DNA from 2 places in the Paenibacillus sp. FSL R5-0407 genome. Region 2 is predicted to be linked to the other one. Evidence: riboswitches for the same ligand, from Rfam matches in the RefSeq annotation. Region 2 holds a riboswitch; the other holds the start of a gene.

Region 1 (15,698 bases), on a different contig from region 2:
CGAAGGCATAATCCATCGACCAGTCGACCCAGTTTTCAACGACCTGCTTGGCCATTTGGAAGTTTTCGGACGAGGTGTCTCCATTGGAAGCGAGAATATAGTATAACTCTGCGATCCGTTCCACCGGCCAGGCTTGCATGCCGAACCAGTTGTTGGAAGGAGGATCATGATAGACCGGCGCATCGTCATAGGCCATTCCGTAGAACGTACTGGTTCCTGCCGGATATGCTTTATAGGCACCGTCATAGCTGTTGGTCGCCCCGCCGGCTATGGCGCCTTCGCTGGACTGCAGCCAGGAGTAGAATTCAAGCTGACGTTTCAGCGAAGTGGCCCAGTCCGTCCCCGCCGTCGGCGAAGACGGGATCAAGCCGCCTTCCGGATCGGACAGGGCATAGGCTGCGACTACGTTCTGATAGCCTTGATGGGCATGGCTGGCACCGATGCGCCATGCCCAGTTGCCGGTGCTTCCAAGCCCGCCGCCCCAGGCGGTATACCAGGCCATCAGATAGTGCGCGGCATCTTTGCCGGTACCGGCCGAAGGTGAGCCGTCGGAGGCGCTGCCGATTTGCTGGAAGTACTTGTCGTACATGCCGTAGCGCAAATAGTCGCCCATTTTTTCGGCCTTTTGCAAATAAACTTCATTGTCATAGCCGAGCTCCTTAGCCCAGTACATGGCTTGAATGGCCCGGGCATCGGCATCCGTCGCGTTGGTATAACGCCATTGTGGTGCCGGCGTGTTGCTCTCTTTCGTGAAGAGGGTCATAAAACCTTCGCCGGGTTTACCGAACGATTTGTCGTCCTGGGAGGGGTGAGGGACCGCTTCCCAAACCGATTCCTGTTCGCCGCGCTGGAAGGTGTTTACGTATGCGGCGGTATGGCTGGGGTTCAGCAGGTTTCCGAATCCGTACCAGTTGTCCACATCGACGAGCCAATGCATAAGATAAGTCTGGTTATTGCCGTAGGTCGCCTTCAGCTCGGCATCGAGCGGGTCCTTACCTGCGGCATATTGTCCGCTTAGCTGGCTCGGATACTTGTCCGGCTGGTCATATTCTGCGGCATAGGTCGCCGGACTGTTAGGGTTGTAATAGCTCATGGTCGGCTGTTCTTCTTTACCGTCGCCTTCATTCACCGGGATAATATATTTCTCCATGTTATCCCAGGCTTCTTCCAGCTTGCTCCAGTCTCCCGTATAGTGGCCATACAGTACTTCTAGCCACATCCAGTAACTGTAGGCTTCGGAGGTCGTCATATGCCCGTAGTCCGGGGCTTCGCTCATCAAGGTTTCAACAGCGTGATAGGGGATGCCCTCGGGCGAAAAATATCCGCTGGCGGGATCTTTAAGCTGATCGTAAAGCTGCAGAAAGCGGGTTTCTTCCGGGGAGGCGGCCATCGCTTTTGGAGTCCCGGCACCGAACACACCGGTTATCAAAGAAAATAATAATGCGGCAGTCAAGGCAAGCGAGAGAGGTTTCCTGAACACGTTCGATCTTTTCATAAATCCATCATCCCTTCAATTTAATTTGGGTAAGGATTGAATGGCTTTGCTTATCGATCTTGGCAGTCAGTTTGATCAGATTCTGGCTAGGCTTGGCTCAGGGCTCTGCTCCCCACACGAGAGTTCCGTTCAGGTATAATGGCGTCTTGTCCCACTCGGCATAACTTTGCCTTGTTCCGTCATAAGAATAATCATCGCCTTCGCTAAAATTGGTCCAGTCGGTTTTATTGAAGCGGATTTGAATTTCCCCGGTGTCGGCACCCGGTGCCAGGGTGCCCGCACTTGGGCCAAAGCTAATTTCAAGATAATAATCGGCCCCCGGAAGAGGGGAGTCCAGTTTAACGAAAGAACCGCTCACGTTTCCGCTGCCGATTGCGGCGTAATCGCAGTGGAACTGCTGCGCTTTGTCCCCGTCGATCGTGTAATAATAACGCAGCTTCACATTGCTGAGCGAAATGTCTTCGTCTCCGGTGTTGACGATCTTGAACTGGGCCCGGATCTGATTATCTCCGGCATTGGTGTCGTTGGTGCGATATTGAACTCTTAAGTCCCCTTCCGCAGGAATGGGGATTTCTCGCGGCGTCGCGCTGACTTGAGCGGAAGGAAGGCTGCTGCCGACCTGATTTCTCGCCATAACGACGTAGAAATAGGTTGTACCGTTGCTCAGGCCGCTATCGCTGAACGAGGTGCCGGTCACGCTGCCTACGGTAGTATAAGGACCGCCGCTCGCTTCCGAACGTTGAATTACATAATCGGCCGCTCCCGATACCGCATTCCAGGACAAGTCTACCGTTCCGCTGCCCGGAGTCGCTTTTACTCCTTTAGGCGCTACAGGGACTTGGGGTTCACCCGGATTTCCGCCTCCCGGCGGAATTTTGCCGAATACCCGGACGCCGGCGTCGAACACCGGAATATTTGCGCTTTTTACCGGTCCGGCGCTGTTAGTTCCGATTCCCTGATACGAAAAGTCGTTGCTGTTATCCCAGAAATTCGTGTTCAGTGGCCCGGCGATACGGAATTGCACCTCTTTGCGGTACGCCGATTGGCCGCCCGGATAGATGCGCGTTCCGGTGAAATCCACGTTCGTATAATAAATGTTGTTCGCTTCATCGTGGGGCTGCAATTGGGATACGGTAGCCCCCTGGTTGTAGCCTCCCGCCGTTACCGTAATGTCTTCCGGTCCATACCCGGCGGCGACGGCTTCACTGAGATCAAGATAATATTTGAAGGACATGTTTTCGCTGGCGCGTGCAGGCCATCCGGAGCGATTGTTCAGCAAAGCCCGGATTTCGATGAAGTTGCTGCCGCTGGCGTTGACCGAGGCCTCAACGAACATTTCGTCCTCGCGGGTTTCCGGGGCAGGGAACGAGGAGAGAGGCTGTTGGCCGGCGCCGTGAAGCAGCATCATTTTGGCCAAAGCACCGGTGAAGCCGGCATTGTAATCCGTCGCAACTTCGTTGGACACATAATCCCCGATCGAGTCGGTGTAGGCGTCGGTTTTTGAAGGTCCGCCAACTAGCGCGCCATACAGCACATGCCGATGATTCGCCGGTACGGACTGACTGTCCGCCCAGGACCCGTGAGAGGTACGATGGTGCGGATGCTGCGGCGAATTATCGCCGAAGCCGATAACATAGCTGCTGTTCCGAGGATTGTCGCCAAGCATGTACAGGATCTGCTGTTCAGCGAATGAACGCGCGTTTATTTTCTTCGCGGCATCACTCACCCAATCGGAGTACACAAAGGCGAGAAATGCCTGGTTGGCGGAATACCGCAGAGCTCCCCATTGATCGAGATGGGCAAGGCCGCCGGGGGTGTACGATACCTTTTCGCCCGTACCGCTAACGCCGGTGGTCCAAAACTCCATATTTCGTTCCGTGGATTGAACGAAACGGGGGTCTCCGGTGATCCGGGCCAGCAGGAGCTGGGCTCCATAATGTTTGTCATCCCAGGCGTGGGTCCATTTGTAATCCCATTGCCCCTGCTGATTGGTGCCCCACAAGTCGCTGGCGGCGATCGCTTTGTCCAGATAATTCTGGTCCTGGGTAGCGAGGTATAGCCAAACCGCTCCCCAACTCAGCTCATCGGCGTACCCGCTCCAGGAGTTATAAAACTGTGTGGCGTCCGTGATACTATCGGAGTATTTGCCGCGGTATTGATCTGCGAAGCTATACAATTCCTTGGCATGACGGAGCAGCTCGGCTGAATAAGACGGATCGCTGTCTTTAAAAATGATCGAAGCGGCTGCCAGCGCGGCTGCCGTTTCACCGGCCAGATCGGAACCGGGATGGGCAGCGTCGATTTTATATGCCGGGCGCTGCATCGGCATCACCTCGGCCGGTCCCCACCAGTTATGGTCAGCTGTTCCGTTACCGACTTGCCCCCATAACTCATTCGGGGCCGTATGCGCTTTCATAAAATAGTCCGTTGCCCAGCGAATATTGTCCAGTATTTCATCCAGTTGACCGGATTGCTCATAGCCTTCGCGGTATTCATACACTGACCAGGCCAGCAGGGTTGCCGTGGAGGCCATCGGGAATCCGAACTTGACGTGGTCCCCGGCATCATACCACCCTCCGGTCAAATCATGCCCAACGTCCGCACCGTCCTGCATTCCCGAATCCCCGCGCCATTCCACACGGTTGTTATCGGGAAGCTCTCCGGACCGCTGCGTTTCATAGAAATAGATCGATTTTTGCAGCGCCTCGGCATAATTGTAATCGGAAGCGGCCGCGCTTGCCTTGCCGGGAAGGGATGACCATCCCGAATAACTTGTAAGCGCTAACAAAATACTGAATGACAGTGCACTACTTTTCCTGAACCATTTGCCCATAGCAGATTTCATCCTCTCTTAGAGTGATTCTACTAAACAAACGACTTTCGGCTGTACACAAAAAAATAGCCCGTTCACCTCACTTTCGGTAAAGTAGAGGACGCGCTGTCTTCAGCATGGGGTGGGATTTCTCTTGTCCCATCCATAATATACCATGTAAAACTAATATTTTCTAGTTTTTACAGTAAAAAATTTCTATAAATTCCATTTGAATGTGAAAAGTCCCTCATGCTTAACATGAGGGACTCTTGTCACTGCATACCAATTGTCAAATTGATAGGTGTACCACGCTGATAGACTTAAGCCTCCGGCTTGTTCAACTGGGCGTTTTGTTTTAACAGATCCCGAATTTCGGCCAGCAGCAATTCTTCATTTGAGGGAAGAGGGGCTTGCTCAGGTTTGACTTCCTCTTCTTTGCGTTTGAATCGGGATACTCCTTTGATGAAAAGAAAGATGGAGAACGAAATGATCAGGAAATCGACGACGGTTTGTAAAAAAACTCCGTAATTCAGCGTGGCATTTCCAAACGTGAATGTTAGACCGGAGAGGTTGACGCCCCCAAGTAGCAGGCCTACCAGAGGCATGAGGATATCGCTCACGAGAGAAGCGACGATTTTGCCGAAGGCCGCCCCGATAATGACCCCGATGGCGAGATCCAGTACATTTCCTTTCAACGCAAAAGCTTTAAACTCTTTCCACATACAAGTACACCGCTCCTGTTTCATATTTAGATTACATTCATTGTATCCAATAATAGAAAGCGAGCCAAGAGTCCATAAAAAGAAAACTGTCCCCCATGGAAGTAGGAGACAGTTTTCGACTAAAGATTGGATCGATTGATCCGGTAATTAATACTTCGGATTCGGACCGTATTGGTTGGTACCTTCTTCGCTGTCCAGGCACATGAATACGAGCAGGACAATCGCCCCCACAAACGGAACTAAGGCGATTAAAAGCCATAAGCCGCTCTTACCCGTGTCGTGCAGTCTGCGGACGCCTACCGCCAATGACGGTAGTAAAATAGCCAGAGAGTAAAGATAGTTTAAACCGTTGCCCAGGCCGATTACGGCTCCTAAGATGCCTAGGACAATACCGATAATGAAATTGAACAGAAAGAACATCCAGTATTCTGTCCGCCGGGCTCTTCCTTGAAAGCCCACATAATTTTGCAAAACCTTGAGATACCAATCCATGAAATAAATTCCCTCCTAAGTAACTGTTTTTTATGAACTATGTATATTCGGAGAATAACTTGTTCTATTTATATATAATTGAAATTCCAAAATTCGACAATATCTATTTTAAAATTTATGAGTCTATTATTTAAGATATTCATTTCAACCACTGATTTGTACATGATTTCCCTTTAAATTTATACGGTATCTTCTACTGGGTACCCATGGTAAATTATTGTATGGAAAACGCTTACATAAAATCGATGGCAAACGAGAGGGGAGTAATGAGTTCATGAGTAAAAAGCATCATCGTTCTTTTTTATCGCTGACGATGGCTGTGGCTATGTTGGTATCGATCTTTTCGTCGGTAGCTTCGGCCGATTCGAAACCGGTCGCGGCTTCCAAGGAAAATGCAGCAATCAACATTCAGGCTTATGTCGAGGACATGCAGCCAGGCTGGAACCTGGGAAATACGCTTGACGCTACGGGAGACGACGAGACGAGTTGGGGCAATCCCCGCGTTACGAAGGAATTGATTCAAGAAATTGCCGGCCAAGGTTATAAGAGCATCCGCATTCCGGTGACCTGGGGCCAGCACATGGGTGAAGCACCCGACTATAAGATCGATCCGGCGTATTTAAACCGGGTAGAGGAAGTTGTAAACTGGGCTCTGGAAGCCGATCTGTACGTCATGATTAATATGCATCATGATTCCTGGCAGTGGATCAGCCATATGGAGAAGAATCATGACGAAGTGCTCGCAAAGTATAAATCGGCATGGACTCAGATCGCCGACCGGTTTAAGAACCATTCCAACAAGCTTATGTTTGAAGCGATCAACGAGCCGCGGTTTACGGATGGCGGGACTACGGATCATGCCAAGCAATATGAAATGCTGGAAGAACTGATCACTTCTTTCCATCATATCGTTAGAAATTCCGGCGGACTCAACGCGGAGCGCCCCTTGGTGATTCCGACCCGCGAGACTTCGCCGCAGCAGGAAGATTTGACGGTTCTGTACAACACGATCAATAAGCTTAACGATAAGAATTTGATTGCAACCGTACATTTTTATGGTTTCTGGCCGTTCAGCGTGAACATTGCCGGGTACTATAAGCTGGAGAAGGATACGCTGAATGATTTGACAACCACTTTTGACAACGTTTACAACACGCTGGTCGCCAAAGGAATCCCGGTTATCCTTGGCGAATACGGGTTGCTCGGCTTCGACAAAAACACTGGTGTCATCGAGCAGGGCGAGAAACTGAAGTTCTTCGAGATTTTGACCAATTATCTTAAAGAAAAGAAAATTACGCATATGCTGTGGGATAACGGGCAGCATTTTGGCCGGACTACGTTTAAATGGTCTGACGAGCAATTATTCAACATTATGAAAGCCGGGTGGACAGGACGTTCGTCCACTGCCGAAACCGATCTGATTTACCTGAAGCAAGGGGCGGAAATTCAAGATGCGAAAATCCAGCTGAATCTGAACGGAAACCAGTTGACCGGATTGTTCGCGGGCAGCGAAAAACTGGTTCAGGGCGAAGATTACGAATTGAACGGGGAAGAGCTGATTCTTAAAGCCAGCCGGCTCACGAAATTGACGGCGGCCGGACATTTGGGCCAAAACGCTATTGTCAACGCACGTTTCAGCTACGGTCCGGAATGGAATTTTAAAATCGTTGTCAACAAAACGCCTGAGCTCTTCAATGCCTCCGGGTCCACTGAAGAATTTGCGATTCCTACAGTATTTAACGGGAACCAGCTTGCCACGATGGAGGCGGTATATCCTGGCGGCGGGAATGCCGGACCGCAGGATTGGACTTCTTTCAAAGAGTTCGGATACACCTTCGCACCTTCGTTCGCGACCGACCAAATCAAGCTTTTGCCTGAATTTTTCAAAGAGGTGAAAGACGGAGAGGTCATTCTGAAATTCCATTTCTGGAGCGGCGAGATTGTGAATTACAAGCTCACAAAGAAGGGAACCGTCGTGAAGGGGCAAGTTTCGGCAGAATAAAGGATTTGTAATCGAAGTCCTGTGCCTGTAAAGGCCTGGACTTCTTTTTTTCGTAACGGAGTGAATGTGCGAACTACTTATTTTATCTCAAGAAACCTCTTGTCCGGCTTGGAATATTAAGGTATGATAGTGTCCTTCTTGCAAAATCGCCTTGTCTGAAGTGGACGGATTTCAGCGTCTATTATGCTTATCGGAGGTGCTATACTTATGCTCTATTTCACGCTGGCTTCCAAAGCCTATGCCCGCAACCTTCAATACCGCGGCGCGCATATGGTGCACAATCTCGCTAGCGCCATGTTCGGGTTCATGTACGCGTGCATCTGGATCGGCCTGGGCCGGGATCACCCTTTGGGGGAATACGGAACGCAGGGAATGGTCGGCTACATCGCCTTTACCCAGGCGGCGCTCTGGATTACCAGCTTCATCTCGAACGGTCTCGGTATTCCGCAAGCCGTCAGGACCGGTCAAATCTCGCTTGATCTGATGCGTCCCGTTCATCTGTTCAGCCATATGGCGGCCAGGGAATGCGGGCAAATCGCCTACCAGCTTCTTTACAAATCCATTCCGATTTATCTCCTGTACTTTTTTGTGTTTTCGCTTCAGACTCCACAGCATGGAATTACTTATTTGCACACCGCTGCCGGATTGGCCGGAGCTGCTTACTTATCCATTTGCTTGAATTATCTCATAGGAGTCAGCGCATTATGGACAACCGAGTCGTCATGGCTTTATTGGGGCAATCACGCGCTTATCAATCTGCTTGCCGGATTTTTTATTCCGCTCGAATGGCTGCCGGGACCGCTGGAGAGTCTGGCCTGGATGTCTCCTTATCCTTATCTGTTATATGTGCCCACGACTGTGTATCTCGGCTATGGTAATGCCTTTTGGTTATGGGGAACCCTGTTTTGGTGCGCGCTTCTGACGGTTCTCTGTCTTCTGGCGACCAAAGTGGTGCGACGGAAAGTGGAGGTGCAGGGAGGATGAAGCTTAAATCCTGGTTGACCTTGTACCGGCTGTTGATCCGCACCAGTATCCGAAGCCGGATGCAATATAAGTTTAATTTCCTGCTTGCGGCGGTGTTGGCCGCCCTGATCCAGATCTCCGAGTTTCTGATGGTCGCGATTGTACTGCATAAATTCGGCGCTATCCAGGGTTGGTCCATCTATGAGGTGGGTTATTTATTCGCGGTAATGACCTTGTCCAAAACACTGTACCGGACCTTTGCCGATGAGGTGCATCATTTGGAAAAATACCTCGTCAGCGGCGATTTCGATCAGCTCTTGACCCGGCCAATGCCGGTGCTGCTTGCATTGATGCCGCAAAATTTCCGGATTATGCTCGGCGAAGTGTTGCAGGGCGGGTTCATCCTTTGCTGGTCCCTCGGAGGGATGATGAAGGGCGGGCAAGTCGGTTGGACCGCTGTGCCATCCACTTTGTTTATTATTGGCACGGGCGCGGTCATCTTGTTCTCGATCGGTCTCGCGACGGCTACGATCGGCTTTTGGACTACACGGATCGGCGAACTGCAGACATTCACGGAGGATGCGGCCCGTACAGCGGCACAGTACCCGCTCTCGATATATCCCAAGTGGATGTCCTCTCTGCTGCTGATCGTAATCCCGGTAGGCTTCGTGAATTACATTCCGTCCCTTTATATTTTACGGGGCGAGTTGGGGGCATGGGTGCTCGCGGCATCGGCAGGCGTGGCGATCGTCTGTCTTGCGGCAAGCCTGCGCTTCTGGCGGTTCGGCATCACTAGATACCAAAGTACGGGAAGCTAGGGGAGGGGTTAAGCAATGATCGAAGCCCGGAATTTATATAAAGAGTTTAAGACCCCGGTTGTTCGGGAAGGCCGATTTTCCGGCATACGCACGTTATTCTCCAGGGAATACCGGCATAAAGAGGCGGTGCGCGGCATCAGCTTTCAAGTGGAACGGGGAGAATTTGTCGGCTATATCGGTCCGAACGGAGCGGGAAAGTCGACCACGATAAAGATGTTGACCGGGATCCTGCACCCCACCTCCGGCGAGGTGTCCGTGGGCGGCTGGAACCCGCACAAGGACCGCCGGAAAGCGGTGCGGCAGCTCGGCGTCGTGTTCGGACAGCGGAGTCAGCTTTGGTGGGATCTTCCGGTTAAGGATTCCTATGATATTTTGGCTCAAATGTACGATGTCAGCCCGGCCGATAAAAATCAAAGATTGAATCAGTTTGCAGAGCTGCTGGATCTGAATGAATTTTGGGAGACGCCAGTGCGAAAGCTGTCCCTTGGTCAACGGATGCGGGCGGATATTGCAGCCGCCATGCTCCATAATCCCGAGCTGCTGTTTCTCGACGAGCCGACGATCGGGCTGGATGTGCACGCGAAAGTCAATATCAGGCAGTTTTTGCGCACACTGAATCAGGATTTCGGCAAAACGATTTTGCTGACCACGCATGACATGGACGATATCGAACAGCTGTGCAATCGGGTCATGGTCATTGATCACGGGCAACTCACGTATGATGGAACCATCCCGTCCTTGCGGGAGATGATCGGGCTGCCGACATCCATCCGGATCAAGTTCCGTGGGGCTTATCATGTACCGGAGGATTTGGACCGCCGCGCTCATTCTCATTTGTTCCGTGTGACGGGCATGGAGGACGATACCGTTATGATCGAGGCAAACCGTACCGAGGTCAGCACGATGGAGATCATCCGAATCGTGGGCACCTGGGGCGAGATCGACGATATTGCGATGGAGGAGCCGGAATTTGAGGAGGTTATCCGCAGCTTTTCCGCCTCCTGAGCCAGAACTTGACATTTCTACCTGCTCAAATTACATTTAATACAAACTATAATATACGCGAATGACGATTATGGGAGAGCCCGCCATCCTTGCAGGAATGAGCGGCACCGAAGGAGCAAAGGGCAGGCCTTGCGCGCCAGTCATGAATCTCTCAGGTAACAGGACCATAATCCGACGCGACTCTGGAGAGAGCGTTCAGCCACCCAAGGGGTACGTGTCCGAGTGATGAGGGACATTAAACTTTCTGGTAACCGGGACAGAGAAGAGGCAATTGGCCTTTTCCTGTCCTTTTTGCATGACTTGACTTTCTTGAGGAATAAGAGCAGCCGGGGGAGATATCGATGCGATTCAAGAATGTGTTCTCAATTATCGGGCCGGCGATGATCGGCCCGTCCAGCTCCCATACCGCCGGAGCGGTACGGATCGGACGCTTTGCAAGACAATTGCTCGGTGCCGAGCCGACGGAGGCCGATATTTGCTTCTATGGTTCGTTTGCCGAGACCTTTAAGGGGCATGGCACGGATCTTGCGGTAGTGGGCGGTATCCTGGATTACCGCACGGATGACGAGCGGATTCGCAATTCTCTGCAAAACGCGGAGGAGGCCGGAGTGAACCTGCACTTTTCAACCGGCACGGCGCCTGGAGCTCATCCGAATACAGTAAAAATAAATTTGACCTCCGGGGAAGAGCGATGCGAAGTGATTGGGGCTTCCATCGGCGGGGGGACCGTCGTGATCCGCAACATTAACGGATTCGAAGTGAAGAGCTCCGGCGAGCTGCCTACGCTGGTGGTGGCTCATGCCGACCGTCAGGGCGTGCTGGCAGGGATTACCGCTTTGTTTAGTAAAGCGGACGTCAATATAGGTTATATTATTACCGACCGGAAGGGCAGGACAGGAGAAGCGCTTACTGTGGTGGAAGCGGACTCGGCCATTCCTGAACCGCTGATTGGCGAGGTTACCTCATTGCCTTACGTCAGCCGGGTTTCATATATTCATCTGACTTAGGAGGGAGCGGGTACGATGCGGTTTCGCAATTTGCAGGAACTCATGGAACTGTGTGAGAGTGAATCCAAGACGATTTCGGAAATTATGATTCAGGATCAGTCTGAAGAGACCGGCCAATCCGCGGCCGAGATAATGACGGTCATGACGGAATATTACCAAATCATGAAAAGCGCGGTGCATAAAGGATTGACGGAGGAAACGAAATCGCCCAGCGGATTGACGGGCGGTGATGCCAAAAGGGTGGAGGCATACCGGAAGCGTGAAGAATCGTCAGCAGGAGACATCGCCTGCCAGGCGATGGCTTATGCCCTGGCCGTGTCGGAGGTCAACGCTTCCATGGGGCGGATCGTCGCGACGCCGACGGCAGGCTCATGCGGTATCATTCCCGGCGTATTCGTAAGCGCCCAGGAACGTTTCGGCTGGGACGACGAGCATCTGGTGCGGGGGCTGTTCTGCGCCGGGGCGATCGGTTACGTGATCGCCAACAATTCGTTCATCTCCGGCGCCGAAGGCGGGTGCCAGGCGGAAGTCGGCTCGGCGATCGGCATGGCGGCCGGGGCTATGGTGGAACTGCGCGGAGGCACGCCGGAGCAGGCGGTGCATGCGGTCGGGCTGGCTCTTAAAAATACGCTCGGCTTGATCTGTGATCCGGTCGGCGGCCTCGTCGAAATCCCCTGTATCGTCCGTAACGGATTCGGGGCAGTCAATGCGCTGGCGGCTGCAGATATGGCGCTGGCCGGTGTGCGAAGCGCCATTCCGTCCGACGAGGTGATCGACGTGATGCTGGAGGTCGGCTCCGCCATGCCGAGCCGGCACCGGGAGACCGCCCAAGGCGGTCTGGCTCAGACTCCGACCGGCCGCAAGATCATGAAGGAACTGCGAGCACGCAAAAAATAGCCGCCCTTTTGGGCGGCTGTTTTTTTATACTGAAATTATGTTATACCTCTTCGGCATTCCAGGCCATCTGTCAGGTTGTACAGTTATTTTGAGATTAAACCTGTTGCTTGGTTGTCATAAACGTTTTTACCGCAGGAGGTTCATAAGATAGAAATTGATCCAGCAGTCCTTTGGGAGTCGTGTCGCTAAGCGTCATGGAACGGAACTTTTCCTGAAGGAACTGCTCGTCGGCCATATGATTGATCATGGTGATCAGGGGATCGTAGTAACGGTTCGTGTTCAGCAGTCCGCAGGGCTTGCGATGCAGGCCCAACTGCGCCCATGTGAATATTTCGAAAAATTCGTCCATCGTGCCCGCTCCTCCTGGCAGAACCACGAAGCCATCCGCCAGTTCGGCCATCTTGGCCTTTCTTTCGTGCATGGAATCCACGATATATAGTTCGGACAGGTTCTTGTGAGCAATTTCCCGGTTTTCCAAAAAAGTCGGCAGCACGCCGATGGCTTCTCCGCCTTCCGCAAGCACCGTATCGGCAACAGTACCCATCAACCCCACGCTGGAGCCCCCGTAAACAAGAGTAAGCTTCCTTGCAGCCAGTTCTTTGCCCAGCTCGGCCGCCCCTTGGCCGTAAACTTCAGATGCTCCGGCACTTGATCCGCAAAATACGGCTATTCTTTTCATTCCATCGCCTCCTTAAGTTCATTAAAATTATAGCCTACTTCTTAAGCTTGTTGAATAACCGGACTAGGCTCTTTTGTAAATTGTAAAAGACGTTTATATACTTCGGAGAGCATGATATTTTGAATCTAATACTAGATATGCATGTAGGAGGTAATGTAATGAACCATTCTGCGATAAGCAGAACCATTCGAAATTTCAGACAGGATGATATGCAACTGCTGGGCGATTTATATACAGCCGTAAGTTCTAGAGCCAATGCCGTGTTTTGGTGGGTAGGGAATGAAGAGAATTGGAATAACGTGTACTGTGCATTTGAAAACGGCAGAATGGTAGCCAAAGGCCAGGTAGGCGTCATTAACTCGGTCCCGCCCGGACGTTCCCCGGACAGCAGGCACTCGATTTATCTCAATCTGAAGACACTCCCGGAACGGGAGACGGACGCGGAATTGCTGGAACAAATCTACGCTTGTCTCGTTGACCGGGCCTATGAATTGAAAAGTACTTTGTCGCCGGAATACGGTACGAATTTATGTCTCGGAAATGATGCATCGGAAAAAGAGAACAGCTCGTTTTTCATAGAGAAGGGCTTTATCCATCTGAACAGTTTGTTTCGCATGAATCGCAATCTGTCGGAACCGATTTCCGATTTCGAACTGGATAAGGAGTTTGATTTTTCTTGTTGGGACATGGCTGCTCCCAGTGAAGAGGATGAATATCTGAAAATCGAGAGTGAAGTATGGCCGGATACCCCGCTCGGCAAAGATAGGCTTGCTCAATATAAGGGGAATACGCTTTGGACTTCCATGGTGGTCCGGAAAGAAGGGGCGGTAGCCGGAGGGTTGATGGCCTGGAAAGAAGAAGATACCGGTGTTATTGAGGACGTATTCGTTCGTGAACCTTGGCGAAAGCGGGGGCTAGCGAAATATTTGCTTACTGAGGCTCTGAGGTATTTGAAATCCAACAATCTTAAAAACACATACTTGATGGTTTTAACATCTAACCAGTCGGCGTTGTCCCTCTATGAATCTGTCGGTTTTTACCCGGTAAGCGAGGAAATCAGGTATTTCATAGAAATGAATTAAATATTGAAATATGTAATAAGGGGCTACCTATGCAGGTAAGCCCCTGAAATGCGTAATTGGTTATATAGCTTCGGCAGTTTCCGGCTGAAGCTTAGGGGTGACAACCGAGACGAGAAGTTCATTTTCGGAAGATATAAGGAGGACACCTTCAGGTAGTTCCAGATCACGCACGTACAAAGAGTCTCCGATTTCGAGATGACTTATGTCGGCCAGAATCGACGCTGGAATTAGTTCAGGTAAGGATTCGATCTCAATGAACGTGCTTTGTGTTTGAACGATGCCGCCCAGCTTGGAGCCCTTAGCGATCCCTGCATATTCGATATTGATCTTGGTACGGACCCGTTGATCTTTATCCACGCGAAGAAAGTCCGCATGAATATATTCCTGGGTTACCGGATCCCGCTGTACGCCTTCCAGCAGAACGAGAACTTGGTCTTGTGCGCCAAGGTCCAATTCTACCATACCGCCGCTGCCGCTTCTTACCCACTTTCCAAATTGTTTAGCGGAAAGGTGGATCATGTCATTGTCTTCACCTAGCCCGAAAATGACAGCGGGAAGTCTTCCCGATTCCCTTAGACGCTTCAAGCCCGTCTTATTCGTTGGCGTGCGCCGTTCTACCTGAAAACTTGTTCTCATCATCATAAACACTCCTCTTAGAAATGGTATTTCATGCATTCAAAATCTATCGTCTTTGCGACTACGGATTCCGCCCCCCGTAGCAGGGGAAGCACGAGCACCATTACATCACCGCCTTTAGACATTTAATGTAAAAATCCCGCAAAATACGCGAGAAGGCACCTCGTTCCGAAGGAACGAAATGCCTTGTTTATAGCTACCATATCATAGAAAGCAGGTTCTGTCGAACATGCTGTGCAATAGTAAAGAGCACTTTGCGATGAGAAAATACATCCTTCCTCGGACTGATCGCTTCCCGACTTAAGACCGGCTGCAATTACCGTCCTAGGTCCATTTTGTCATTTCTGAATTCGCCTACAATAAAACATGAGGGCGGGGAAGGTATTTCCTGGAAAAAAGGCGATATACGAGGAGATGGATAAGTGAACAAGTTAATCGAATTCAGAAATGTAATGAAAGAGTCTTTAAAAAGTGTAGAATAAGACGTATTACTTACTACTAGCTGAAGCTGAAAAGCCCAGACACTAACTTTATCTGGGCTTTTTCGAAGTAGATCAGTAATCAAGCAGACGACCATAATCATTCCATTGACCGTACATTTTATTATCTCGGGTGTTATTTATGAATTTCTCCAGCCTTCTCCGATATAATTCCGGCTGATTTTTATTGCTCTGGATCGTATCGATCCGAACCCTTTTATAAAGATCCGGAAAGGCCAGGAAATTTTCGTAGACTTGTTTTTCCTCTTTCAGCCTTTGCTCAATAACCTCGTTAATCCTAAAAGAATCGTAAGCCATATCCGGGAGGACCGTTCTTCCTTCATCTCTCATGAGCCCCAGCTTTTCCAGGCGGCGGACCCGTTCCTTATTCAATTCAGTCCATGATGAATTCTTACTTCGGGGTGACATTCTCTGAGCCAGTTCAGTTTCTGATATTTTCTTTTTCACAGAATCGATCCAGCCAAAGCACAACGCTTCCTCAACGGCGTCCAAATATAACAACTTATCAGGGGCGGGGGACATGCTAACCAAAACCCAGCAAGACTTGGCGGTCTTACTATTGTCCTGCAGCCAGCATCTAAATTCTTC
Region 2 (15,698 bases):
TGCAGACGTAGCGAAGGGCGAGGCGGCCATGACCTTTAACGGTAACTGGTTGATTACCGAAATGCAGAAGACGAGCCCGGACGGCGAATTTGGCTTCCTTCCGGTGCCTGTCAGCAACAATGCCGGTGATGCTGCGAATGAATCGCTCGCGATTGGAGCGACCAAGCAAGTGTTTATCGACAAGACTAAAGCAACTCCAGAGCAACAGGATGCTGCGAAGAAATTCCTGGACTGGCTGGTGTTTGATGCGGCGGGCCAAGAAATCATGGTAAATAAATTCAATGTCATTCCGGCCTTTAAGAATAACACGACCGAGCTTTCCAATCCTTTGGCCAAGTCCCTGAAAGACTACAATAATGCAGGCAAATCGATTCCGTTCGCAGGCAACTACGTACCTGGCGACCACTGGAAAGTGCTTGGCGCTTCCATGCAGAAATATTTGGTGGATAAAGTGGATCGTCCTGCGCTGGCAAGCGAAGTGGAGAGCTATTGGACTAGCGTGAAGTAAGAGACGAGAACAGGAAGCAGAGTGTCGGTGGAGAAGGAAGTGCTCCATCGACATTCATTATTTAGAGCGGCTTAATCTCGCAATTTCAGAAAGGAGCGTCTCCTGTGATCGCAGAAAAAAATCGGATGAAACGCTTGGGGAATCAAGTTTTTTTCACAGGACCGACTGTTTTGGTGTTTACGGCTGTCATCATCATCCCGTTTCTGTACGGCATCTATCTGACCTTCTTCTCTTGGGACGGGATATCCTCGAGCATGCCTTTCGTAGGCGGCAGCAACTACGTGGAAGTAATTCAGGACAGCAAGTTTTGGGCATCCGTCTGGCTTACGATCAAATATGTGCTGGCTACCGTCATTTTAATTAACGGAGTCGCCTTCCTCTTGGCCTATCTCGTCACGAACGGAATTAAAGGGGAGAACTTTTTCCGGGCCGCTTATTTTACGCCGAACCTGATCGGGGGACTGGTGCTCGGATTCATCTGGCAGTTTATGTTCAACAACCTCTTTACCGCGATCGGTGATAAAACGGGCCTGGATCTCTTCAGCAAAACCTGGCTCGGAGACGAAAATCTGGCTTTCTGGGCATTAGTCATTGTGACGGTATGGCAGTATGCCGGGTATATGATGGTTATCTTTATTGCCGGTTTGATGAGCTTGCCGAAGGACGTGATGGAAGCGGCCAAGATTGATGGCGCCAACGGCTGGAAACGGCTTTCCCGCATGGTGCTTCCGCTCATGGTTCCTTCCTTCATCGTGACGATATTCCTTTCGCTTCAAAGAGGGTTCATGGTCTATGACGTGAACTACGGCTTGACGGGCGGAGGTCCGTTCGGCAGTACGGTCATGGCTTCCATGTTCGTTTACGACAAAGCGTTCATTCGCTTTGATTACGGGGCCGGTCAGGCTCAAGCTTTCGTACTGTTCTTGTTGGCTGCATTGATTACGATAACCCAGGTGTATTTAGGAAAAAGAATGGAGGTTGAAGCCTAGTGATCAACGCAAGGTCCTTGATGAAGCTTCTCGTCTACGCTATCCTTGTTGTTTCGCTCATCGCCTTCATTACTCCGTTTCTGTTAATCATTATCAATGCCTTTAAAACAAACGCGCAAATTATTGAGTCGCCGTTATCCTGGCCGACATCCTTTAACTTCGATAACTTCTTCGTTTCGATGAAAGAAATGAGTTATTTTCATAGCCTCACCAATTCGTTGTTGATCACCTTCGGCAGCGTGCTGCTGATTGGCGTCTTTGCAGCCATGACAGCCCATTATTTCGTACGGAACAAGACAAAAACGAACAACTTGCTTTTCTTCGCCATGGTGGCCTCGATGATCATCCCGTTCCAGGCGATTATGATCCCCCTCGTCTCTTTGTATGGAGCGAAACTGGGCTGGATCCAGACTGTGCCGAAATCGACGCTGATCTTTATGTATCTGGGATTCGGCAGTCCGCTTGCGGTCTTTATCTATCACGGCTTTATCAAGAGCATCCCTCTGGAGCTGGAGGAAGCCGCCTTTATGGACGGCTGTAATCGTCGCCAGACCTTTTTCCGCATCATTTTGCCGATTCTTATGCCGACTACGGTTACCATCGGTATCCTGAATGTTTTGTGGATATGGAACGACTTTTTGCTTCCGCTGCTTGTTCTGCAGAACGCAGGGAGGGAGAGCTATACGTTGCCTCTGGCGATTCAGGTATTTAAGGGAACCTACACTACGGACAATGAGAAGTTTCTGCCTGCGGTGTTGCTGGTTATTCTGCCGATCCTGATCATTTACTTGTTTGCGCAGAGATTTATTATCCAAGGCGTTACCCAGGGATCCGTGAAGTAAAAAGTACAGAGAGATAGAGGTGGAGAAAGTGGCTCAGAATCAGCTTTGCCATCGCAAGGCTATAGAAGCGGCAGTCCATTCCGTAGAAAAGTCGCTGGAAATAGCCCCGGCCGATCCGCATCGTCCGGCTTATCATGTAAGCCCGTCCGTGAATTGGATGAACGATCCTAACGGTTTGATCTTTTATAAAGGCGAATACCATCTGTTTTATCAACATAATCCGTTCTCTCCGCAGTGGGGAAATATTCATTGGGCCCATTGCAAGAGCAAGGACCTGATCCATTGGGAGCAGCTTCCCATTGCCCTTGCGCCTAGCGAGGACTATGACAAAGACGGATGCTTCTCGGGGAGTGCGGTGGAACACGAGGGCAAGCTGTATTTATTTTATACGGGGAACGTCTTTACCACGCCGACAGGACTCCCCGACGATCTGCTTCAACAGCAATGTGTGGCAGTATCCGAAGATGGGGTCAACTTCCGGAAGGATTCCGCGAATCCAGTGATCCCCGCCCCTCCGGCACATATCGGTCAGACCAACCATTTCAGGGACCCGAAGGTATGGAGTCATGGCGGGAAATGGTACATGGTTCTGGGAGCGAGGCACAGTCATCTCGGCAAAGTATTGCTATATCAATCCGATGATTTGCTTCATTGGGAGTTTAAGAGCGTAGTTACCGAGAGCCAAGGGGCAGAAGGCTATATGTATGAGTGTCCCGATTTGTTTGCGCTTGGAGGGAAGGACTTCCTTCTGCTCTGCCCGGAAGGCATGGAAGGAGAGGGGCAAATTGCGGGGTATTATTCCGGCCTTCTAAATTACTCCGCAGGAACTTATGAACATGGCGGTTTCACCAAGCTGGATGAGGGATTCGAATTTTATGCCCCGCAAACCATGACGGATGCAAACGGCAGAAGACTCATGATCGGTTGGATGCCGATGGACGGTCATTCGCTTGGGAAGACGTGGGCAGGGTGCATGACACTCCCTAGAGAATTATTGCACGAGGGAGACGGACGGTTACGTTTCCGGCCTGCGGAGGAGCTCAAGCAGCTGCGCAAGCGGCATAGTTCAGTTAGGGACTACGCGGTCACGGAGGGAGAACTTCACTCGTTTCCGGGAGTAGAGGGCGATTGCGTGGAAATGATACTTCAATTCGATCTCCAGCGATCGGACGCCAGCGAAATAGCCATTCACGTTCGCTCCTCTTGGGACAGTCAAGAATGTACCGTTCTTCATGTGAATCTGTCCGAAGGGAAGGTTAGCTTTGACCGAACCCGTTCCGGCCGGGGGCCAGGGGGGATCAAAGAATGCCGTCTGGAGGCCGGGCTCGGAGATAGGCTTCAACTTCATATTTTCCTCGACCGGTCCACGGTGGAGCTCTTTATCAATGACGGAGACAGGGTCATGTCGGGACTGGTATTCCCCAATCCGGAAAGCATAGGCATTCGTTTTGCCGCAAAAGGCGGGACGGCTTATATTCATGATCTTCAATTTTGGACGTTGCAATAAGCAAGGAACTGGGATCCTGGTTAATCATCGTTTGGAGGGATTAGGATGGATGTGACGGCACTCGGTGAAATCCTTATAGATTTTTCTCCGGCAGGCAGCTCCCCTCAAGGAAATCGGTTGTTCGAGCAAAATGCAGGCGGAGCACCGGCCAATGTCCTGGCGGCGCTGAGCCGATTCGGGAGGGAGACGGCGTTGATCGGGAAAGTGGGTGAGGACGAATTCGGCCACTATTTAAGAAACGTCCTTGTCGATAATAGCATTGATGTGCGCGGCTTGATGATGATTCCTGAAGCCAGCACGACCCTCGCCTTCGTACATCTGGGGGAGAATGGCGAACGCTCCTTCAGTTTCGTGCGAAATCCGGGAGCGGATCAATTGCTGAGCGCAAAGGATATTAAAGAGGTTGGCGACTTGTTGATCGGGCAGTCTTCCGTGTTTCACTTCGGTTCGCTTTCGCTGACCCATGAACCGGCGCGAAGCGCCACCTGGGCCGCTTTAAAGTACGCGCGAGGGCATGGCATCAAAGTATCCTATGATCCGAATCTAAGGGAAGCTCTATGGCCCGGCTTAGGGGAAGCGAAGACCCTGATTCTGGAGGGAATGCGGTTTGCCGATATAGTAAAGCTCTCTGTAGAGGAGCTTGAATTTCTAACGGGCACTTCAAATTTGGAACAGGGCAGCCGGCAGCTCGCCGAGGAATACAGTCTCAGCGTAGTTCTGGTCACGCTCGGCGCGGAGGGCAGCTTTTGCCGCCGGGGCAGCGACACCTGTCTTGTAGAGGGAATTACCGTGAAGGCCGTGGATACGACCGGGGCGGGCGATGCGTTTCTAGGCGGATGGCTGCATGCGTATCTGGAAGCAAATAAGCCCGAAATGGAGCTTTCGCTGGACGAGCTTCGGAATATGTTGAGGTTCGCGAACATCACCGGTGCCTTAACGACCACGCGCAAAGGCGCGATTCCGGCCCTTCCTGCACTGGAGACGGTACTGGAACTTTATAAGGAAACCTAATTTAACAGCTTTAGAAAGTCCCCTGGATTAGAAGAAACCATCCAAGGGACTTTTTCATTTGCCCAGGATATCAAATTTCAAATATAACAGCTTTAAATGTTGGGCTCTCTGCATGCAATAAGTTTAGTAGAATTTAATTAAGTTTGACCGATTACGCGATAATTAGGGGGTTATTAAGAGTGGATAAAAAAGCAGCGAGTATTGCAGCCAATGAAATGCCCGAAGGGACGCAGGTGATTTACGGGGAGTTTGCGGAGAGAGGTTCCTACTATTCTTGTACATACCATCCGGACGTGGTTTACGCCAAATACGGCGATTTGGAAAGAAGACTTCAGATCATTGTGCCAAGTCGCAGCGGATACACTTTTCCCCTGATCGTTTTTGTACAAGGCTCCGCTTGGAGAAAACAGGATTTGTACGCCGCCATCCCTAATCTCTCGCATATTGCCGCTAAGGGTTACGTGATAGCCAGCGTTGAAATTAGGGACACCGATATTGCACGATTCCCGGCAGCCTTGGAGGATGTAAAATGCGCCATCCGGTTTATGCGCATGCATGCGGAGAAGTATGGGGTAGACCCTGCCCGAGTAGCGGTATGGGGGGATTCGTCAGGCGGACACCTTTCCCTGATGACCGGATTAACGGCGGGTGAATATGATAACGGCCTATATAGTGAACAGTCCGACGAAGTCAGTGCAGTCATCGACTATTACGGGGTCTCGGACTTGCTTACCTTAGGCAGATACAATGATATTCTGGATCATGATGCTGCCGATTCCCCGGAAGGTTTGTTTGTTGGAGGTAGGGTCAAGGATCATTTGGACCTTGCGAAAAAGGCAAGCCCTTTGCATCAGAATTTGGACAAAACGCTTCCGCCGTTTCTCATCATCCATGGAGATAGCGATAATGTAGTACACGTGAATCAAAGCATAGAGATGTACAAAGCTCTCAAAGAGCATGGACAGAAGGTCTTGTTCTATAAGGTAGTAGGTGCGGACCACGGAACAGGCGTATGGAATCCTCAGGTGCTTGATATTACGGAGAAATTTCTATCCTCCAGTTTACATCGGCCGTTCTTGAATAAGCCACCGTTACAACACGAAGAAGAATAGAAATATAAAGGAAGGCTATCTGTCCGAGGGTGCGATGGATAGCCTTCCTCTTTGTCTATTCATAAAAAAAATCCATAATCAGGCTTTAGGTTAATTGACATGGATTTAAACACCGTGATATATTGTGCATACACAACATACACAATTTAATGGGAGGTACGGTATGCTGGCCTTAGACATTCGAAATTTAAATAAGAAATATCCGAATTTTCAGTTAAAAGATATATCGTTTCAACTAGAAAAGGGCTATATTATGGGGTTTATCGGTGCCAATGGCGCGGGAAAGACGACCACCATAAAGTCGATGTTGAATATGATTCGCATCGATAGCGGCGAAGTGCGTATTCTGGGCAAGAATATCGCCGAGCATGAAACCGAGCTGAAGCAGGAAATCGGGCTCGCCTTTGGCGGCGTTGATTTCTACACTCGCAGCAAATTAAAAGTAATGACCGGGGTCATTAAGAAGTTCTACAAGAATTGGGATCAGGACACTTATTACAAATATCTGAGAAGATTCAAATTGGATGAGAACAAAAAGATAGCCGAATTGTCGGCAGGAATGAGAGTCAAGTACAATCTGGCCCTAGCCTTATCGCATGGAGCGAAACTTCTCATTCTTGATGAGCCGACAAGCGGGCTCGATCCGGCCGCACGAGACGATCTGTTGGATATTTTTCAGGAGCTTGTTGTGGATGGCGAAATCAGCATTCTATTTTCTACTCATATCACCTCGGATTTGGAGAAGTGTGCGGATTATATTACCTTTATCGATAATGGGCAGATCGTCGCCAGTTCTGAGAAAAACGAGCTGTTGGAGTCCTATCGCCTCCTTAACGGCAGCGAAAGCCAGCTAAACCAGGTCAAAGATAAAATGATTTCCTACAAAGTAAACTCCTTCGGTTTTACCGGATTGATTCGCTCCAGTGACTTTGATTCCGGCTCCGGTATTAGAGCGGCTACGCCGAGCCTCGAGGAGATCATGATTTACTTCGCGAGAAAGGAGGTTATGTATGTATAACTTGGTGATGAAAGACTTGAAATTAGGGGTAAACCCCATGTTTTTTCTCTTGCCTGTTATTTTAGGCGCCTTAATGCTGATTCCCGGCTGGTTGTACTTTATCGTCATTCTTTATTTTTGCTGGATCACGGTACCGGGTGTGTTCGGTCAATTCAAAGCACATAATGATCTGATGTTTACCTCGTTGATGCCTGTCACCAAAAAAGATATTGTAAAAGCAAGAGTGCTCGTTATTGTCATCATGGAATTATTGCATATTGTTATGGCTATGATTTTTGGTATGATTAATATTCAGTTATATTCGAGCCTGACTCCTTTTTTCTTCGGTCCGCATTTGGGCTTTTGGGGACTGTGCTTTGTTATGCTTGCCGTCTTCAACGTGGTCTTTATTCCTATGTACTACAAGACAGCGTATAAATTCGGCAGTGCGGGAATTGTGTCCATTGCGGCCGCTATGCTGTTTGCCGGGGTTGCTCAATGGATTGGAATTGCCAGTCCGGTTGTATCCGACCTATTCACAGGTTCCGGTGTCCATAACACCGGGCTTCAAATATTAATTCTGGCTGCAGGTATCGTGATATTTATTGCATTGACCATGATCGCCTATCGGATTGCGGTTAAGCGATTCCTCAAAGTGGAGATTTTATGAAATGAACGTATCGATTTCGAATACATCGGAAAAACCGATTTATCAGCAGCTTTTCGAACAGATCAGCGCCCAAATCCTGAAGGGGGAACTCGAAAGCGGGTATTGTTTACCGCCGATTCGGCAGGCGGCCCAAGAGCTTCGCGTTAGCGTCATCACCGTAAAGAAGGCTTGGGAAGAACTTGAACGAAGCGGATTGATCAATACCGTCACAGGAAAGGGTTGTTTTGTAGCCGATTTCTCGTCCGAAGAGATGCTGCAAACCCGCAACGAAATGATCTTGAAGCAAATGGAAAGCGACATCTCCTATTACAAATCTTTTGGCCTCACGTTAGACGAGGTTGTCGACCTGTTGAGGAAGATTTATTAAGAGTCTGTCTGAGACGAAAACGGATGAACGTAAATTTAAGAAAAGCCACTCCTTAAGCGGAGTGGCTTTTTTCTTCTGCCGTGATCTTGTTTTTCAGTGGCATAAATAAGGTTATGACGAGTGCGACAACAGCCAGAATCATCATGAAGTAATAGGCGTCGCTTGCCCCCAGAATGGAGGAAAGGGATTTAAGAAGCTCGGAAGTAGTGGAAGGGTTATTCTGCATCACTGTCGCCGCATGGCTTGTTGCCTGCGCTGTATAAATCGTAATGACGACAGCCGTACCAATGGCACCGGCGATCTGGCGAACGGTATTATTCACTGCCGTACCATGTGTACCGAGTTGTCTAGGAAGCGCATTTAACCCGGCCGTATTCAGCGGCATCGTGATAAAGCTTAATCCAATCCGCAGGGCAATGGTACGAATCATCAGATACATATACGTTGTGGATTGAGATAAATCCGTTACCGCCCACATCGAAGGAATAATGAACAGTAAACCAATGATGAACAGCGGCTTCGCGCCGTAACGGTCGTATAATCGGCCGGTGACAGGGGACATAAACGCATTTACAAGCGCACCCGGCAATAAGAGCAGCCCTGCGTCAAATGCCGTGAATCCGCGGCCGTTCTGCAGATAAATAGGCAGCAAGATCATGTCTGCGTACATCATCATCGTAACTAATACGTTAATGATAGAGGTTACCGTGAAGACTTTATTTTTGAAGACAGACAGGTTTAGCAGTGGATCGCCGGACTTGACTTGCCGAATACAGAATAGGGCGGTTATGACGATGCCGATGCCTAAGGACAGGATGACGATTAGATCGTCCCAGCCTTTACTGCCCGCACTGCTGAATCCGTATAACATCAAACCGAATCCGACGGTGGATAAAAGAACGCTTATGACATCAAGCTTCGACTTAGACGTTTCGGATACATTGACTAAATACTTGAAGGCTAACGCTATGACAATAAGGACAAGCGGGATGAGACCGATGAATAACCAGCGCCAAGAGTGATACTCGACTATAAATCCTGAGAGAGTCGGACCAATCGCAGGAGCAAAAATCATGGCCAGTCCAAGCAGCCCCATAGCACTGCCTCTTTTTTCAACGGGGAAAATCGCCAGCACGACACTCATCATGAGCGGCATGACGATTCCTGCACCGGCAGCTTGGATCATTCGACCCAACAATAGCACCATAAAGCTTGGCGCCGCCGCACAAATGATGGAACCGATTAATAAGAACGCCATGGCGCTAATAAATAACTGACGCGTCGAGAAGCGTTTCATTAAATAAGCCGTAACCGGAATCAATATTCCGTTGACCAGCATGAATCCCGTGGAAATCCATTGTACGGTCGTTGCCGTGACATCAAATACATCCATCAGATTACTCAAGGCGACATTCAATAATGTCTGATTAAGTGTGGATAAGAAACAGCCAAAGATTAAAATGGTGAGTAAAATCCCTTTGTTGATTTTCTTTATGTCTTCTTGCATTGCTGATGTCCTCTCCTCGTTGCTTTTGCTTTTTCGACATAGTGTCAATAAAATATATCTTATCAATATTTAAGATTGATGCCTATTTGCAATTTTCCTGAAAATGTCGACTAATCGACAGAAGAAGCGGATTGGTTGATGAAGTGACAATTAAACGATAATCGAGGGATGAAATGCCTGAACAAAAAAGAATCGACCCACGGGCCGTTCGCTCAAGAAAGATGCTGAAGAATGCCGTATTTTCATTACTGGCCGAACATATGGAAATTTCCCAATTGACCGTCCAAAAAATTGCCAACCGTGCAGAACTAAACCGGGCAACGTTTTATTTGCATTATGAGGATATTAATGACTTGCTGCGCCAGATTGTACATGAGATCTTTGATGACTTATCCATGAAAGTCGAGCCGCTGTTACAGGTGCCAAGCAACGACGAACAACAGCAGCTGGTTACATTTTTAAACTACTTTTATGAATACCGGAGCATTTTTGCCGTATTGGTTGAGCACACAGGCTTCAAAACCCACCTGTCCAACTTATTGAAAAGCTCTATAGAAAAACGTAGAGGAGAAAGGAACATAAATTCCACAGAGAGGGTGGCCTCCGTCGATATTGTTGCAGCATCGCTGCTGGGAATTATTATTTGGTGGATTAAGGAGGATACTGAATATAGCGCTGAATACATCGCGGATCAGATTACCCTGATGTACAAAAGGAGATATTTGTAACAGTGACAAGGTCTGTCACTATTAGCGTTTAAGATAGACTTGAAAGATAACATATTCGAAATAAGGAGATGAAATGATGTATAACACAGTTGGAGATTTTATCGTCGAATGGAAGAACGAAGCGGCATTAACCCAGAAGGTGCTGGACGGCTTGACCGATGAATCGCTCTCGCAGCCGGTGTACTCCGATGGCCGCACGTTAGGGAGGATTGCGTGGCATTTCGTTACGAATATTCCGGATTATTTAACGGAGTTTGGAGTCTCGATGGAGAAAGTATCGAATCAAGATGAAGTACCAAGTGCAAAGAAGATGGCGGAAACTTTTAAGACAGTTAGCTCTCAAGTGGTGAACGCTCTTCAAGAGCAGTGGAGTAATAGTACGTTGAAGAAAACCCAGAATGCCTTCGGAAGAGAAGAGTCTAACGCAACCATCTTCATGGGATTGATCAAGCATATTGCCCATCATCGCGGTCAAGTTACTGTATTGATGCGCCAAGCCGGATTGCCGATACCTGCTGTATATGGCCCCTCGAAAGAAGGTTGGGCTCTAATGGGGATCACTCCTCCGCGTTGAGGCTTGTGATTCACCGGTATAGCGACTTTTATCACTGATTAAATCATCACATCGCAAGTATTATGGTAAAATATCAGAACGGCAACAGAACTTCAATAATTTCATAATTCGCAAGCTATGATTGCTATGGATCACACTATAGCAGGAGCAGCTTCTGGAGAGACTGCGGGATTTCCGCGGCGCCGAAGGGTTCACAATCTCAGGCAAAAGGACAGAAGAGTACTGAATATTTATTTGTCATGCTGATCGCAATCGCTATTAGCAGGGCAAATACTATTTCATATTCTTTATGAACCGGGAGATTGGATGACATCCAATCTCTTTTTTGTTTTTTACCAAAGTAATGCAAACATTAAGGGGGAACTAGGTATGGCACAACCGGAATTAAAGAGAGAGCTGGCCAATCGGCATGTTCAACTCATCGCCATTGGCGGCACCATCGGTACAGGATTGTTTTTGGGTTCGGGCAAAGCGATTCAACAGGCGGGTCCGTCCATCATGATTACGTATCTGCTCGTGGGCATCGCCGTATTTTTCGTAATGAGAGCGCTGGGAGAACTGCTGTTATCCAAAGCGGGTTATCAATCGTTTACGGACATTGCCGAAGATTATCTCGGACCGCGAGCCGCATTTATCACTGGCTGGACTTATTGGTTTTGCTGGATCATGACAGCGATGGCCGACGTTATCGCTGTGGGCGTATACGTGCAATATTGGTTTGATATCCCGCAGTGGATACCGGCCGTCATCTGCCTGATCATTTTATTGGGGCTCAATCTGTTAACCGTCAAAAACTTTGGAGAACTGGAGTTTTGGTTTGCGTTAATCAAGGTCATCACAATTCTCGCTTTGATCGGCATCGGGATCATTTTGCTGATTATGGGATTCAAAACGGATGCCGGATCGGTCACGATCACGAACCTCTGGAAACATGGAGGAGTATTTCCGAACGGTGTCACAGGCTTTTTATTTTCCTTTCAAATGGTGGTCTTCGCTTATGTTGGCGTGGAATTGGTAGGCGTATCGGCAGCCGAAACGTCCAATCCGGAAAAAAACATCCCATCGGCAATCAATAAAATACCGCTGCGGATTTTGTTCTTCTACGTTGGCGCTCTTTTCGTTCTGCTGTGCATCAACCCGTGGACTCAGCTCACGGCGTCGGAAAGTCCTTTTGTAAAAACCTTTAGTTTGGTAGGAATTCCGCTTGCCGCAGGCATTATTAACTTTGTTGTATTGACTTCGGCCGCTTCGGCCTGCAACAGCGGGATGTTCTCGACAAGCCGGATTCTCTATAATTTGAGCAAGAACCGGCAGGCGTCGCCGCACTTCGGAAAGTTGAATAGAAATCATGTGCCGGGGAATTCGCTATTCATTTCTACGCTGGTCATCTCTGCGGGGGCTCTTTTGAGCAAGCTCGTTCCGGAGCAGGCCTTCGGAATTGTGACGACCATAAGTGCCATTTGTTTCATCTGGGTTTGGGGCGTCGTTCTCGTATGTCATATCAAATATAAGAAGACCCGGCCTGAGTTGCAGGCTAAATCGAAGTTCAAGGCTCCTTTCACGCCGGCCGTGAACTATGCCGTCTTAACGCTGTTCGCCGGAATTCTCATCATTATGCTGATCGCAGCGGAAACGCGTCCGGCTTTATTGTTTACGCCGCTATGGTTTGTCCTGTTGTTCATCTTGTATTCGATCGGAAGCAGGAAGGGAAGAAGCAGTCAGGATCAGAACATGATCCATAAGCAGTAAGGACGAGCAAGATTAAAGCAGGATACTCTTTTCCATTTGGAAAGGGGGATCCTGCTTTTTTTAACAGTTAGATGAGTCTGTGATAAATTTCTCATTTTGTGATTCAAATCCTGATTCATTTTTTGAAAGTGGGATAGGATGGGGTCAGTCAGTTAAACACAACGAGCCAATAGGAGGGCGAGACATAGAGATGAACAAAATCGAGATAGCCAAGGACACATACTGGGTAGGAAAGATTGATGATCGTGAGGTGCCGTTCCACCGTTTGATTCTTGCTAAAGGGACAACGTACAATGCTTATTTGCTCAAAACAGCCAAACCAACCGTTATCGATACTGTAGATATGGAATTCGGGCGTGAGTTTGTGGAGTATTTGAGTGAATTTATTGATCCGAATGACATCCAATACATCGTTATTAATCATACGGAGCCTGATCATTCCGGCGGTTTGGCAGCACTCGCGGGCAGAGCGCCTAACGCAACGATTGTGTGTACGGAATTAGCGGTTGGCGAGTTGAAAGAAATGTATAAGCTCCATTCGAGAAACTTCCTGGTTGTAAAGGATGGCGACACGCTGGATATCGGCGGCAAAACATTGAAATTCAAGGAAACGCCTTACCTGCATACTGAAGAAACGATGATAACGTATTGTATCGAGGATAAGGTTTTGTTCCCTTGCGATATTTTTAGTACCCATGTGGCCGCGACAGAATCGCTCTTCGCAGATGAAGCCGGCTATGATATTACGGATGATTTCATCGGTTACTATAATGCCATTATTCACCCGCACCGCAGATACGTGCGCACCTTGATTCAGGCGCTGGAGGATCTGGATGTTCAAATGATCGCCCCTTCGCACGGCTATATTTTGCGCACGGATATTCAGAAATACATCGACATCTATGCCACTTTAAGCGCCAATGCCGTAGAAAACAAGCGAGTAACGATCGTCTATACAACCATTAAGAACAATACAAAGAAAATAGCCGAGCAACTCAAGCAATTCTTTGAAGAAAACCAAATTCAGGCGACGGTATTTAATTCGGATAAAGCAGATAAAGCGGAAATCATCGCCAGCATTCAAGCCGCTGATGCCGTATGGATCGGAAGCTCGACCAAATACGCGGATATCATCGGGAACCTGGAAGAGTTGTTGACGGATCTGAAGGAAATGAATTTAGAAGGCAAGATTGCCGCCGCATTTGGTTCTTACGGATGGAGCGGGGAAGCGATTGAGGTCATCCAGGACTATCTTTTACAGACGAATATGAATGTACAGACCACTTCCCAAGTCATCAAATCAACGGGAATGACGCATGTTGAGTTTCCGGTTCGGATCCGATTTTCCCCTAAAAATGAACAGTCGAAAAAAATTGAGCACGCCGCCGCTTTTGTTGCCGATTTGCTGCAAAGCGCGATCTAAGGGATGAGGTGAAATTATGACGAAGAACTATTGTATCATTGGCACGGGTGTCGCTGCGGTCAACGCGGCAAAAGCCATTCGGGATCAAGATCCGGAAGGGAATATCCGCTTGTTTGGATCTGAGGATTCGTTGCCTTATAACCGCATTAAGCTGTCAAAGGATTTGTTCGCCGATTTGCGTAGTGAGAAGGTGCTGATCAAGAAAGAGGCGTGGTATCAGAAGCAACAAATTCAGACGCTTCCAAACACGGCTATTGCTCAAATCGATGTAGAAAGCCATGTACTAATGACTTCTTCAGGTGAGCGTATTTCCTATGATAAATTGTTAATTTGTACAGGTGCGAAGAACCGAAAGCTGCCGCTTCCCGGTTTTGACAAGCGCGGGGTGTATACGATCCGCGAACTGCATGAGGCCGAGGCGTTCAAGGAATTTATTGAAGACAAATCAAGCATTGTGAATATTGGCGGAGGCATTCAAGGTTTGGAGACCGCATGGTCGATCGTGAAGGCCGGCAAAAGAGTAACTATCCTGGAAGCCGCTCCGCGCCTGATGGCCAGACAATTAGATGAAAAAGCAAGCTGCATGCTACAACAGAAGATTGAGGCAGCAGGAGTTGATGTCCGGTTGCAGGCTGCAGTTCAGCAGGTTACAGGGGAAGAAGCTGTAGCAGGGATTCAAGTCAACGATGCAACCATACCTTGTGACAGTGTGATCTACTCCATCGGCGTCATTCCGAACTTGGACCTTGTGGCGGACACGCCCGTGACTACCCGGCAGGGGATTATCGTCAATGACTATATGGAGACGAATGTTCCTGATGTATATGCGGCAGGAGATGTTGCCGAGTGGAACGGCGCGGTAGAAGGTCTATGGGACCGTGCGATGGATCAAGGGAAAGTAGCGGGCAAGAATATGGCCTCCCAAGGAACGGAAGTCTATCGGAAGACGATTCCTATGACGGTATTTAACGCCTTTGATCTTGCCTTATTCTCTATGGGGCTTGTCGATGAGTCGCAATGTGATACCACCTTGGTTGAAGAAGATGCTGCCGGAAAATATACGAGATTGTTTATTGCGAATCAAGCTATCGTGGGTGTCATCTCATTTGAAAGTGTCATTGCGGCTGCGCCGTATAAAACAGCGATTGAGAGCCGAGTATCCTTGGCTGGGCTGGACCTGGAGGCGTTGTCGATTCAAGAGGTTATGACCGCTATCAAAGAACGGCTTGCAACACCAATAACTGCGTAACGAATATAAAGGAGACGATCAACATGGAATCGATGAAAAAGTACATCTGTATCCCCTGCGGATACATCTATGATCCTGCTGTAGGAGATCCGGATGAGGATGTTGAGCCGGGCACTGCGTTTGAGGATTTGCCCGAAGATTGGGTCTGCCCTGTATGCGGGGAAGACCAAGATAAATTCGAAGAAGTTCCCGAAGAATAGGAAGGATCTATCCGGATAGGGCACATTCCCCTTAACGCAGACACCTCCCATCGAATTGTAGGACAACAATTCCGGGAGGTGCTTCTGCGTAGTTTGTGCTTGAGAGCACAAGCCTACCCCAATTCCTAGAGTATACTGTTCTCATTGATACTCATTATCATCAAATACCATGAAGATAGATATAGAACGTAAACTATTTGAATTAGGGTGGTGGATGCACTTATGAAAGAACATTCCTGTAACCATGATCCAAAAGGGCGAAAAG

What was found. Region 2 has a riboswitch for glycine ahead of NYE70_RS17145 (amino acid permease). Riboswitches for the same ligand answer to the same signal wherever they lie in the genome.
Region 1: another riboswitch for glycine. It lies ahead of sdaAB (L-serine ammonia-lyase, iron-sulfur-dependent subunit beta); the one in region 2 lies ahead of NYE70_RS17145 (amino acid permease).

What each region holds. Positions count from the first base shown of each region.
Region 1 is NZ_JBBPAX010000002.1:55,539-71,236, reverse strand. It holds gene NYE70_RS19720 (glycoside hydrolase family 48 protein) at 1-1,495, opposite strand, end outside; gene NYE70_RS19715 (glycoside hydrolase family 9 protein) at 1,593-4,328, opposite strand; gene mscL (large conductance mechanosensitive channel protein MscL) at 4,628-5,029, opposite strand; gene NYE70_RS19705 (DUF805 domain-containing protein) at 5,177-5,521, opposite strand; gene NYE70_RS19700 (cellulase family glycosylhydrolase) at 5,796-7,523, shown strand; gene NYE70_RS19695 (ABC transporter permease) at 7,731-8,507, shown strand; gene NYE70_RS19690 (ABC transporter permease) at 8,504-9,304, shown strand; gene NYE70_RS19685 (ABC transporter ATP-binding protein) at 9,320-10,309, shown strand; glycine riboswitch at 10,371-10,486, shown strand; gene sdaAB (L-serine ammonia-lyase, iron-sulfur-dependent subunit beta) at 10,651-11,316, shown strand; gene sdaAA (L-serine ammonia-lyase, iron-sulfur-dependent, subunit alpha) at 11,332-12,213, shown strand; gene NYE70_RS19670 (LOG family protein) at 12,308-12,892, opposite strand; gene NYE70_RS19665 (GNAT family N-acetyltransferase) at 13,051-13,974, shown strand; gene NYE70_RS19660 (50S ribosomal protein L25) at 14,035-14,616, opposite strand; gene NYE70_RS19655 (YdeI/OmpD-associated family protein) at 15,165-15,698, opposite strand, start outside.
Region 2 is NZ_JBBPAX010000001.1:3,610,565-3,626,262, reverse strand. It holds gene NYE70_RS17205 (extracellular solute-binding protein) at 1-508, shown strand, start outside; gene NYE70_RS17200 (carbohydrate ABC transporter permease) at 613-1,497, shown strand; gene NYE70_RS17195 (carbohydrate ABC transporter permease) at 1,497-2,339, shown strand; gene NYE70_RS17190 (glycoside hydrolase family 32 protein) at 2,368-3,846, shown strand; gene NYE70_RS17185 (carbohydrate kinase family protein) at 3,892-4,857, shown strand; gene NYE70_RS17180 (alpha/beta hydrolase) at 5,037-5,969, shown strand; gene NYE70_RS17175 (ABC transporter ATP-binding protein) at 6,133-6,987, shown strand; gene NYE70_RS17170 (ABC-2 transporter permease) at 6,980-7,636, shown strand; gene NYE70_RS17165 (GntR family transcriptional regulator) at 7,638-8,003, shown strand; gene NYE70_RS17160 (DHA2 family efflux MFS transporter permease subunit) at 8,056-9,558, opposite strand; gene NYE70_RS17155 (TetR/AcrR family transcriptional regulator) at 9,684-10,238, shown strand; gene NYE70_RS17150 (DinB family protein) at 10,315-10,812, shown strand; glycine riboswitch at 10,957-11,037, shown strand; gene NYE70_RS17145 (amino acid permease) at 11,182-12,561, shown strand; gene NYE70_RS17140 (FprA family A-type flavoprotein) at 12,752-13,984, shown strand; gene NYE70_RS17135 (NAD(P)/FAD-dependent oxidoreductase) at 14,001-15,233, shown strand; gene rd (rubredoxin) at 15,266-15,433, shown strand; gene NYE70_RS17125 (Crp/Fnr family transcriptional regulator) at 15,656-15,698, shown strand, end outside.